One region of the Streptomyces sp. NPDC093546 genome, then DNA from elsewhere that is predicted to be linked to it. Evidence: riboswitches for the same ligand, from Rfam matches in the RefSeq annotation. Region 1 holds a riboswitch; the other holds the start of a gene.
The links. A riboswitch is a leader RNA that binds a small molecule or an ion and turns the genes downstream of it on or off. The one in region 1 is predicted to bind cyclic di-AMP.

Region 1 (5,880 bases):
CGTACGACACGGCCTGCGCGGCGCGTGCGTTGGGCGCCTGCCGTGCGTGCGTCGGCGGGGGGTTCCCGGCCGTCGGGCCGGAGTCCGTGTCCGTGCCCGCGCCCGCGCCGGGGTTCTCGTACCGGGCGCGTTCGGGGGCGGACAGCCGGCCCAGGAGGCGCTCGGCGGCGGCGAGCTTCTGCTGGACCATGGCCTTGTGGCGGCGCAGTTCGGCCTGGCGGGCCTCCAGTTCGCGCAGGTGGCCGCCGGATTCGGCGCGCAGCTGCGCGATCCCGGCGAGCTCGCGGCGCACGGCGGCGATGGCGTCGGCCTGGCGGGTCCCGGCGCGCTCGGCGAGGGCGGCGCCCTCCAGGTAGGCGTCCGGGTCGGTGGAGAGGGCGAGCTGGAGGGCGGGGTCGAGCCCCCTGTGCCGGTACTGGGCGGTGGCCACCGAACCGAGCGCGTTACGGGTGGCGGCGAGCCGCTCCGTCCGGCGGGCGGCCTCGTCCCGCAGGGCGTCCAGCGAGGAGCGTGCCTTGTCGGCCTGCTCCTTGGCGCCGTTGTACCGCTCGGTGGCCTCCTCGGCCTCCCGGTGCAGCCGGTCCACCTCGGTCCTGATCTGGGCGGGGGAGAGGCGGGGCTCCGCGTGCCCGGTGCCGCCGAGGACGGTGGCGGTCGCCGCCCCGGCGAGGACGAAGCCGGCGGCGGTGCGCCCGGCCGCCGATCCGTTCAGGGATCTCTGCCGGGGCTTGCGGTGCTTGCGGTGCTGCGGAGGTTCTGGGTGAGCTGCCACGAGGGCGGGTCACTTCCCTTCCCTGTCACGTGTGGGTGGGGTGGCCGGCCGCCGCCCGGGAGTCGGAAGACGGCGGTGGGAGAACCGGCCACCTGGGGGAGGACGCTAAGCCCGCCGGTCACGGCGGTGAGGGGGAGTGACCGCAATTGCCCGCAGGTGAGAGTTCGGAGGCGGCTTCCGTCGGCGGCGACGCACCTGGAACCGCGCATTCCGTATCAACTGTGACCGAGGCGACGAATGAGGCAACCCCGGCCGGGGGCCGGTGCTATGGCCCCGGTTAGGCTCCGGCGCATGGACGTACTCATCAATGTCTTCGTCGCGCTGCACATCATCGGTATCGGCGCCCTGCTGGGCGGCTTCCTGTCCCAGATGAAGGCGATGGGCGCGGGCACGGCGCGCTTCAGCCCCGGCATGCTGCACGGCGCGCTGACCATGCTGGTCACGGGCGTGGCCCTGGTCGGGCTGAACCAGGCCGACGACCAGACCGTGAACAACATCAAGATCGGCGTGAAGCTGGCGATCCTGGTCGTCATTCTCGGCCTGGTCTACGTCAAGCGGGACGAGGAGACGGTCGAGAAGCCGCTCTTCGGCGCCGTGGGCGGCCTCACCGTCGCCAACATCTTCATCGCGACGCTCTGGACCTGAGGCCTGAGGTCTGAGGTCTGAGCCCGGGGTCTTTCGGGGTCTCTCTTACGCGGGGCGCACGCAGCCGGACACCGGCATGGAGTGGACCGGCTCCTCGCGTACGTTCATCCCGGGCCGCGGGGCGTGGATCATCACGCCGTCGCCCTGGTAGATGCCGACATGGCTGATGTCGTCGTAGAAGAACACCAGGTCGCCGGGGCGCAGCTCGTCCATGGAGACGCGCGTGCCGACGTGGGCCTGTTCCCAGGTGGTACGCGGCAGGTCGACACCCGCCGCCTTCCAGGCCGCCTGGGTCAGGCCGGAGCAGTCGTACGAGCTCGGGCCGGCCGCGCCCCACACGTACGGTTTGCCGAGCTGGGCGCGGGCGAAGGCCAGCACCTTGTCGGCTTTGGCCGCGGCGCGATCGGGGCCGGTATCGGCCTCGCGGGCTTCCGGTGCGTACGTCGGCTCGTGCGCCGGTTCGTACGACGGCGCCTCCGCGCGGGTTTCCGCGAGGGCCTCCGTCCGGGCCAGCAGGGCGCGCGCCTCCGCGAGCTTGCGCTGCACCGTCCGCTTGCCGGCCCGCAGCGCGTCGGGGGTCTTCGCCGACTCGCCCTGCCGCGCGGCGGGCTCCGCTTTCGCCACCTCGACGACTTCGACGCCATCGCCGACGGGCTGGACGGGCTGGACGGGCTGGACGGGCTGGACGGGCTGCACGGGCTGCACGGGAGTGGCGTACCGCTGCGCCTGCGTACCCGTGCCGGCCTGCCGGTAGAGGTCGTCGACCTTTCTCTGCACCTCCTCGACCGTCGGCCGGCCCGGTGCGACTTCGGCGGACTGGGCGGACTGAGCGGACAGCAGGGTCGTGACCGAGGCGATGGCGGCCGTCGTGACCCCGACGGCGGGGGAATTCGTACCAAACGAACCAAACGTACCGAACGTGCGGGTGGTGCTGCTGCGCGGCTTGCGATGCGACGCCAAGGCCGGCATCTCCTTCCGTAGGCCGCCTACCGGGTCAGCCGGCGGGTTCGGGCGAACGGAAGGTGCCCTACGGCCTGCGGAAACGGCCGATTCACCCCATGGTGCATGGTTGGGTCCCCGGTTCCAACTCCCGTGCGGGGAGAGCGGATTCGGCGTGGGCGGTCCGATCGGCGTGGTTCGCCGATGAGGGAACGGTCCGCTTGGTCGGCACGCTAGCCAACGTGTGGTGGTGCTGTGAAGGATGATGTTCGATATGCCGGATACATTTTCGTGACCTTTACCCGGCGCTTATGTGTGGTCGCGGTGAGCGACGAAACCGGTTCGGCCCCGACTGTCAGTGGGGCGGCCTAGACTCGATAGGCGATGAGCAGCCTCTTTGACGACAGCTTCCTGGCGGACCTGCGGAACCACACCTCCGAGGAACCGCCGCCGCCCCCCGAGGACGCCGAGGACCACGCCCCGGCCCCGGAGGAGGTCCCGCACGACCTCTTCGGGGACCGCTTCGACGTGCCCCCGGCCCGGGACGCGTACCACCGCGACGGCGCGCCGCGCACCGTCGTGGACCCCGCCGCGCTGCTGGAGGGGCTGAACGACCAGCAGCGCGCCGCCGTCGTCCACACCGGCTCGCCGCTGCTCATCGTCGCCGGTGCCGGCTCCGGCAAGACCCGGGTGCTGACCCACCGCATCGCGCACCTCCTGGGCACCCGGCACGTGCACCCCGGCCAGATACTGGCGATCACCTTCACCAACAAGGCCGCGGGCGAGATGAAGGAGCGCGTCGAGCAGCTCGTCGGCCCGCGCGCCAACGCCATGTGGGTGATGACCTTCCACAGCGCGTGCGTGCGCATCCTGCGCCGCGAGTCGAAGAGGCTCGGCTTCACGTCGTCCTTCTCGATCTACGACGCCGCCGACTCCAAGCGCCTCATGGCGCTGGTCTGCCGCGACCTGGACCTCGACCCGAAGAAGTTCCCGCCGAAGTCCTTCAGCGCCAAGATCTCCAACCTGAAGAACGAGCTGATCGACGAGGAGACCTTCGCCGACCAGGCCGCTGGGGGCACCTCCCAGGCCGAAGGCCTAGGGGGAGGCTTCGAGAAGACGCTCGCCGAGGCGTACCGCATGTACCAGGCGCGGCTGCGCGAGGCCAACGCCCTGGACTTCGACGACATCATCATGACGACGGTCCACCTGCTGCAGGCGTTCCCGGACGTCGCCGAGCACTACCGCCGCCGCTTCCGCCACGTCCTCGTCGACGAGTACCAGGACACCAACCACGCGCAGTACACGCTCGTACGCGAGCTGGTGGGCACCGGTTACGAGGACCTGGACCCGGCCGAGCTGTGCGTCGTGGGTGACGCCGACCAGTCGATCTACGCCTTCCGCGGCGCGACCATCCGCAACATCCTCCAGTTCGAGGAGGACTACCCCGACGCGACGACGATCCTGCTGGAGCAGAACTACCGCTCCACGCAGACCATCCTCTCCGCCGCCAACGCGGTGATCGAGCGCAACGAGAGCCGCCGCCCCAAGAACCTGTGGACGAACGCCGGCCCCGGGACGCGGATCATCGGGTACGTCGCGGACACCGAGCACGACGAGGCGCAGTTCGTCGCCGACGAGATCGACCGGCTGACGGACGCGGGCGAGGCGAAGGCCGGCGACGTCGCGATCTTCTACCGGACGAACGCCCAGTCCCGTGTCTTCGAGGAGATCTTCATCCGCGTCGGCCTGCCGTACAAGGTCGTCGGCGGCGTCCGCTTCTACGAGCGCAAGGAGGTCCGGGACGTCCTGGCGTACCTGCGCGTGCTGGCGAACCCGGAGGACAGCGTCCCGCTGCGCCGCATCCTCAACGTGCCCAAGCGGGGCATCGGCGACCGCGCCGAGGCGATGATCGAGGCGCTCGCGCTCCGCGAGAAGATCACCTTCCCGCAGGCGCTGCGCCGCGTCGACGAGGCGTACGGCATGGCGGCGCGCTCCGCGAACGCCGTGAAGCGGTTCAACACGCTGCTGGACGAGCTGCGCACCATCGCCGAGTCCGGCGCCGGACCGGCCGTGGTCCTGGAGGCGGTCCTGGAGCGCACCGGATACCTCGCCGAGCTGCAGGCCTCCACCGACCCGCAGGACGAGACCCGCATCGAGAACCTCCAGGAGCTCGCCGCCGTGGCCCTGGAGTTCGAGCAGGAGCGCGGCGACAACCCCGGTACGCTCGCCGAGTTCCTGGAGCAGGTGGCGCTGGTCGCCGACTCCGACCAGATCCCGGACGAGGACGAGGAAGGCTCCGGCGTCATCACGCTGATGACGCTGCACACCGCCAAGGGCCTGGAGTTCCCGGTGGTGTTCCTGACGGGCATGGAGGACGGCGTCTTCCCGCACATGCGCGCCCTCGGCCAGACCAAGGAGCTGGAGGAGGAGCGGCGCCTGGCGTACGTGGGCATCACGCGCGCCCGCGAGCGGCTCTACCTCACGCGGTCGTCGATGCGCAGCGCGTGGGGCCAGCCCTCGTACAACCCGCCCTCGCGGTTCCTGGAGGAGATCCCGGCCCAGCACCTGGAGTGGAAGCGCACGGGCGCGATGGCCAAGCCGTCGTCCGGCGGCCCGGCCTCCGGGATTACGGCCTCCCTGTCGTCCTCGCGGTCCCGTTCCGGCCCGTCGGGCTTCGCCACGCGGCGTACGACCGACAAGCCGGTGATCGCGCTGGCGGTCGGGGACCGGGTGACGCACGACCAGTTCGGGCTCGGCACCGTGATGGCGGTGACGGGCGCGGGCGGGGACGCGCAGGCGACGATCGACTTCGGGGACGACAAGCCGAAGCGGCTGCTGCTGCGGTACGCGCCGGTCGAGAAGCTCTAGCCGGCTGAACCGGCTGAACCGGCTGCCGGTTCAGCCGGTCGGGTCGAGACCGTGGCTGCGCAGCCACGGCAGCGGGTCGATCGGGGAGCCGCCGCCGGGACGTACCTCGAAGTGCAGGTGCGGTCCGGTGGAGTTGCCGGAGTTGCCGGAGTACGCGATGACGTCACCGGCCTTGACCTCGCCGGACCGGATCTTGGTGCTGCTGAGGTGGCAGTACCAGGTCTCGGTGCCGTCCTTGGCGGTCACGATCGCCATGTTCCCGTAGGCGCTGTTCCACTGGGTGCGTACGGTGCCGTCGGTGGCGGCCATCACGGGCGTGCCGTACTGCACGGGGAAGTCGATCCCGCTGTGCAGGGACATCCAGTTGACGCCGGCCTGCCCGTAGTACGCGCTGAGCTGGTGCAGCTTGACGGGGAGCGCGAACTTGGGGCGCAGCGCCTCGCGGCGCGCGGCCTCCTCCTCGCGCTTCTTGCGCTCGGCCTCCTGGCGGTTCTTGAGGTCGATGCGCTCCTGGGTGCGACTGGCGCGGTCGCCGAAGTCGCGGGCGTCGGCGCTGAGCGCGGCGAGCTGGGTGTCCAGGGCGCTGTTGGCGGCGGCGACGGTCTTGACGGAGGAGGGGTCCTCGGCGGTCACCGGCTTGGCCTCGGCCTTCTGCT
Region 2 (5,880 bases), on a different contig from region 1:
AGCCGGACCGCTCGGCGGTGCACTTCACCAGCGGGGCCTCGGAGGGGCTGCGCGCCGTCGCCCGCGACTGGCTGCCGGAGCTGCTCCGCGACGGCGACGAGATCGTGGTGCCGTTCGCCGACCACCAGGCCAACCTGGAGCCCTGGCGGGAGGCGGAGCTGCTGCTGGCCCGGCAGGGCGTGCGGATACGGCTGCGGGAGCTGCCGTACCAGGCGAGCTCGGGGGACTACGACCCCGAGGCCCTCGCCCGTGTGGTGGGCCCGCGCACCCGCTTCGTCGCGGCCACCCACGTGCATCACGTCTACGGCGCCGACATGAACGTCCACCGCGTCCGCGCGGTGGTCGGCCCGGACGTGCCGATCTGCCTGGACGCCGCCCAGAGCGTGGGCCATCTGCCCGTCTCGGTGGCCGACCTCGACGTGGACTTCGTCGTCTTCTCCGGCCACAAGGCGCTCGCCCTGCCCGGTACGGGCGCGGTCTGGGCGCGCGGGCGGCGCGGTCCGGAGTTCCGGCCGAGCGGCTGGCAGGGCACCCCGAACACGGCCGGTGTCGTCAGTCTCACGGCGGCCCTCGACTGGCTGGACGCGGCGGGCACGGACCGCATCGAACGGTGGACCGTGGCCCTGGCGGCCCGGCTGACCGACGGACTGGCCCGGATGGACGCCTACGAGGTGCTGGGCTGCCGCTCCAGCCTGGACGCCGCCTCCACGGTGCAGCGCCGCCGGCACGTCGTGGCCTTCCGGCACCGAGAGATCGGCTCCCAGGACCTCGGCTTCATCCTCTACAGCCACGGCTTCATGGTGCGCTCCGACAGCCACTGCCAGGCGGGAGCGGACCCGGGGGACGGCTCGGTGCGGATCAGCCTGCACGTGTACAACTCACCCGAGGAGATCGACGGGCTGCTCACCGCACTCGCTAGTCTGCAATGATTTCCATGACCGATTAGATGGCATGGCGAGAAGGCAGAGGTGCGGGGGACATGAGTGTCAGCACGGTGGCGGCCGCGCGATGGGTGGACCGCTGGGAGAGACAGCAGCAGCGGTACGCGATCGACCGCGAGGAGGCGTTCACCGTCATCGCCGACATCGTCGAGGGCGTGACGGCGGACCGGCGGGCGCCCCTCGTCCTCGACCTGGGCAGCGGGCCCGGCTCCCTGGCCGCGCGCCTGGCCCGCCGGATGCCCCGCGCCCGGGTCGTGGCGGTCGACGCCGACCCGCGCCTCCTGGAGCTCGGCCGGGCCTACTACGGTCCGGCCGTGCGGTACGTGGAGGCCGTCATCGGCGAGCCCGGCTGGCTGGACGCCGCCGGGACGGCCGGGCCGGTGGACGCGGCCGTCTCCACGACGGCGCTGCACTACCTCAGCGAGCGCACCCTGCGCCGCGTCTACCGCGACCTCGCCGGGCGGCTGCGCCCCGGCGGGGTGCTGGTCAACTGCGACCACATCTGTCCCGACTCCGCGAAGCTCGGCGAGCTGGCCCTGCACATCGGGCGCCGACGGGCCGAGCGGGAACCGGCCGTCGCCGACGACGACTGGGAGACATGGTGGTCCGGGGTCGCCGCCGACCCGGAGCTGGCGCCGCTGTTCTCCGCCCACCGCCACCACCGGCACCCGCGCTGCGAGGGAAACGACCTGACCCTCTCCGGGCACCTCGCCCTGCTGCGCGAGGCCGGCTTCGAGGAGGCGGGAGCGGTCTGGCAGTTCGGCAACAGCCATGTCCTCGTGGCCGTGCGCTGACCGCGTGCGCCAACCGGGTTCGCCGACCACGTCCCGTGGCGTCACGGCTCCTTCACGCAACCGCCCCGCTCCGCCGGTCGCGCGACCGGCGGAGCGGGGTCAGCATGGGAACGTGACGTGGGCATCGTGGACGACGGTCCGGGTCTTCGCCGGACGCGGTGGCGTGAGCACCGACACGGTCGGTGTCATCACCGGTGAACTCGACGTGCACACCACCTGGGTCGACGGCGAGGCACGGGTGGCCGTGCAGCACAGCGGGGCCTCCGACTGGTTCCCGATGAGCGGCAGTCCTGTGCCGTGCTCGTCGGAGGAGGCCAGCCGCGTGCTGCACGACGCCGTGGTGGAAGCCGTGCGGTCCGGCGGCGGGGCGACCGTCCCCCGCCCGTGAGGCCGGCGGCTCAGTACGCGCCGAAGACGTTGTCGATCGACCCGTAGCGGTCGGCGGCGTAGTTGCAGGCGGCGGTGATGTTGGCGACCGGGTCGTACGGGTCGGTCGACGTGCCGGGCACGTGGTACGCGCGGAACGTGGGGTCGATGACCTGGAGGAGACCCTTGGACGGGGTGCCCGCGGCGGCGTTGGAGTCCCAGTTGTTGATGGCGAGCGGGTTGCCGGAGGACTCGCGCAGGATGTTGCGGTGGATGCCCTCGTACGAGCCGGGAATGCCGCGCTCGGCCATGATGGCCAGCGCTTCCTTGATCCAGCCGTCGAGGTTGTTCGCGTACGTCGCGGGCTTGGCGGCGGGCTTCGCCGTCTTCGCGAGCGCCGGCCGGGCGGTCGAGCGGCTGGCCCGCTCGGTCGACGCGGGCGCGGCGGTGGACTTCGCGCCGATGGTGAGCTTCATGCCGGGGCGGATCAGCGACGGGTTGTCGCCGACGACCGACTTGTTGTCCTCGTACAGCTTCTTCCAGCCGCCGCTGACGCCGTGGTCCTGTGCGATCTCGGAAAGGGTGTCGCCCGCGGTCACGGAATACGTGACGGGCGACGCCGGGGCCTTTTTCGCGGCGGCGGCAGGCGCCGCATTCGGCGTCGCGTTCGGCGCCGCCTCGGCCGCGGTGGCACCGAACAGGGGAAGGGCGAGTGCGGCGCCGCCCGTGCCCGCGGCGACGAAACGGCGGGCGAGCGGATTGTTCTTGGGACGACGGTGCTTACCCTGTGCGGGCATGGCGCATTCCTCTCCGTCGCCTGCGAGGTGAGCTGTCGGGTTCGGGCTGGAGATGCCCGGCCGCGACGCACACACGAGGGCGTGCGCGCGCGACTTCACCCCGAGCCTTTCCGTTTCCGGATCGGCGGCTTACCTGGTTCCCCCGCTCCTGCCGTACGTCGGTGGGTGAGTGGGTGCGGATTCCGGGCGGCGGCAGGATTCGGCGGTCCGACCGGATTGCCGTGACGGTAAGCGAGAGCCGTGGGCGGGAACAAGGCGCGAAACGCGCACGCGTGGTTACGGAAACGCCATGAAGTCGCTGCTGCCGGAAAGTCAATTCTCTTTCCCAGCAGGGGAAATGCGCCGGGGAGGGTGCTTTCCCGTGCGACGCGAGGTGAGTCATGTCACGGCGCGCGCAAACAGCCCTCGAAGTGGTGTTGTTGAAGAAATCTCTCAAGTAAGCCCATATATCTCCGAAACCAGAGATATATGGGCGAAAGGGGCGTCTGGCGGGACGGGGGAGCGGTGAGTGCTGTTCCGGTTACTCGCGAGGAACGTCCGACGTCAACTAGGGTGAGCGCCCCGATCGGCTCCACCTGCGGATCTCATGCGCAGGGCGGCTTCGTCATGCCGATCGAAGGAAAGTCCTCAAACCAGGACGCACATCCAAGCGCAGGGCGACGTGGTGTCGGCAACTCCGCCAGACGTCGGCTCCGTACGGGCCGACGAGGCCTCGTCCTGATACATCCGGGCTCCGAGGCGTCGGCTCCTCTCTCATTCACCTACCTCTTGTAAGGCAAGGCAGAGATGGCACGAGTCTCCCGACGGCACTCCGGGACGCAGACGCATCCCGTCGACGAACTGCTCCCCCTCCCGCAGCTCACGCTCTACGGCTTCCAGCACATCCTCGCGTTCTACGCGGCGGCCGTCATCGTCCCCGTACTCCTCGGAAACGCCCTCGGGCTCTCCGACGAGCAGCTGGTCCACCTGATCAACGCGGACCTGCTGACCTGCGGCATCGCCACGATCATCCAGGCGCTGGGCGTCTGGAAGGTCGGCGCGCGACTGCCCCTGGTGCAGGGCGTCACCTTCACCGCCGTCTCCCCCATGGTCGCGATCGGCATAGGCGCGGGCGGCGGCACCGCCGGTCTGCTGGTCGTCTACGGCGCGGTCATCACGGCCGGCATCGCCACGTTCCTCTGCGCGCCGTTCTTCGGCAGGCTGGTGAAGTACTTCCCGCCCGTCGTCATCGGCACGATCCTCACCATCATCGGCATCACGCTCATCCCGGTGGGCCTCCAGAACGCCGCCGGCGGCTCCCACCTCGTCGGCGACCCCGCCTACGGCTCCGGAAAGAACCTCGCCTACGCGCTCGGCACCCTGCTCCTGATCCTGGTCGTGGTCCGGCTCGGCAAGCCGATCCTCAGCAGCCTCGCCGTGCTCATCGGACTCGTCGTGGGCACGGCCGTCGCCTGGGTCCTCGGCGACGCGCACTTCGACGCGGTGGCGGACGCCGCCTGGTTCGGCGTCACCACGCCCTTCCACTACGGCATGCCGCAGTTCGAGCTGCTGCCCATCGTCGCCATGGTCGTCGTCATGCTGATCACGATGGTGGAGACGACCGGCGACGTGTACGCCATCGGCGAGATCGCGCGGAAGAAGGTCGACAGCGACACCGTCACGCGCGCGCTGCGGGCCGACGGCATGTCCACGATGCTCGGCGGTATCTTCAACTCCTTCCCCTATGTGGCATTCGCGGAGAACATCGGACTTGTCCGCATGTCCCGGGTGGTGAGCCGCTTCGTGGTGGTGGCCGCCGGTGTCTTCATGATCCTGCTGGGGCTGCTGCCCAAGGCCGGCAGCCTGGTCGCCGCGATCCCGCACCCCGTGCTCGGCGGCGCGGCGATCTCGATGTTCGGCATGGTCGCGGCGGTCGGCATCCAGATCCTCGCCAAGGTGGACCTGCGCGAGGAGCGCAACGCCATCATCCTGGCGGTGAGCCTCGGTGCGGCGATGCTGCCCACGACGGTCAAGCCGTTCTTCGAGCGCATGCCGGACGACGTACGCGCGGTGCTGGACAGCGGCATCACGCTGGGCGGGCTCACCGCCATCGTGCTGAACCTGTTCTTCAACGCGTTCACGCGGCGCAAGGCGATGGAGATCGACTGGGAGGACTACGAGGACGAGGCCCCGCCCGCTCCGGGTGCCCCGTCCGCCCACCCCGCCCACCCGGCCCCGGGTGCCCACCCCACCCCCGGTGCCGGCGCCACCTGGCGCTGAGCCCTTCTCGCAGCAGGACGGCCGACGGCCCCCGGATCGTCCGGGGGGCCGTCGGCCGTCCGCGCCTCGCGGGGTCTCCGGTCAGAAGCCGTCGAACGGCGGCTCGTCGCCCGCCTCACCGATCAGCTCCCAGAAGTGGTCCACGAGCCGGTGCAGGAACGCCGAGCGCTCCGCCGCGACCTCCTTCAGCCGGGCGTCGCCGTTGCGGGCCATCAGGTGACCCATGTACCGCTCGGAGAACTCCGCGAACTCCGTGTGCATCGTGCGCAGGGCGTCCCCCACCGAGGTCTCGTCGACGACCACGATCTCCGCGACCGGCGCCACATGGACCTTCCAGCGGCCCTCGATGGCCGTGCGGAGGTGCCGGGCCAGCTCCTCGTCACGGCCCATGAGGCCCACCAGCTGGCGCAGGGTCAGCCCCAGGGCGTCCACCAGCGCCCTGGTCTGCCGGATGTCGCCGTCCCAGCGGTGCGCCGCCTCCGCGGTCCGGTAGGCGGCGGGGTCCATGCCGATCCGGTGCGCCAGCCGCTCCACGCTGAGCTTCCGGGCCAGCCGGTGCTCCGCGAGGGTGCGCGGCTCGATGCCCATGAGGGTGGTGGCGGAGCACCACAGCACGTCGGCGAGTGCGAAGAGGTGGGGTTCGGAGGGGAGGTGGGATCCCTGTTCCCAGGCGGCGATCAGGTCGGGGTGGACGGGAACACCGCACGCGGCCATGGACTGGGC

Region 2: linked by a shared signal. The riboswitch ahead of ACIRNI_RS21115 (transglycosylase SLT domain-containing protein) and the one ahead of ACIRNI_RS08925 (C40 family peptidase) in region 1 are both predicted to bind cyclic di-AMP.

What each region holds. Positions count from the first base shown of each region.
Region 1 is NZ_JBIWJG010000003.1:532,315-538,194, forward strand. It holds gene ACIRNI_RS08915 (NlpC/P60 family protein) at 1-772, opposite strand, end outside; gene ACIRNI_RS08920 (hypothetical protein) at 1,064-1,417, shown strand; gene ACIRNI_RS08925 (C40 family peptidase) at 1,463-2,386, opposite strand; cyclic di-AMP (ydaO/yuaA leader) riboswitch at 2,385-2,542, opposite strand; gene pcrA (DNA helicase PcrA) at 2,741-5,224, shown strand; gene ACIRNI_RS08935 (M23 family metallopeptidase) at 5,255-5,880, opposite strand, start outside.
Region 2 is NZ_JBIWJG010000009.1:170,774-176,653, forward strand. It holds gene ACIRNI_RS21100 (aminotransferase class V-fold PLP-dependent enzyme) at 1-929, shown strand, start outside; gene ACIRNI_RS21105 (class I SAM-dependent methyltransferase) at 980-1,735, shown strand; gene ACIRNI_RS21110 (hypothetical protein) at 1,848-2,123, shown strand; gene ACIRNI_RS21115 (transglycosylase SLT domain-containing protein) at 2,134-2,898, opposite strand; cyclic di-AMP (ydaO/yuaA leader) riboswitch at 2,903-3,072, opposite strand; gene ACIRNI_RS21120 (nucleobase:cation symporter-2 family protein) at 3,685-5,157, shown strand; gene ACIRNI_RS21125 (transcriptional regulator) at 5,239-5,880, opposite strand, start outside.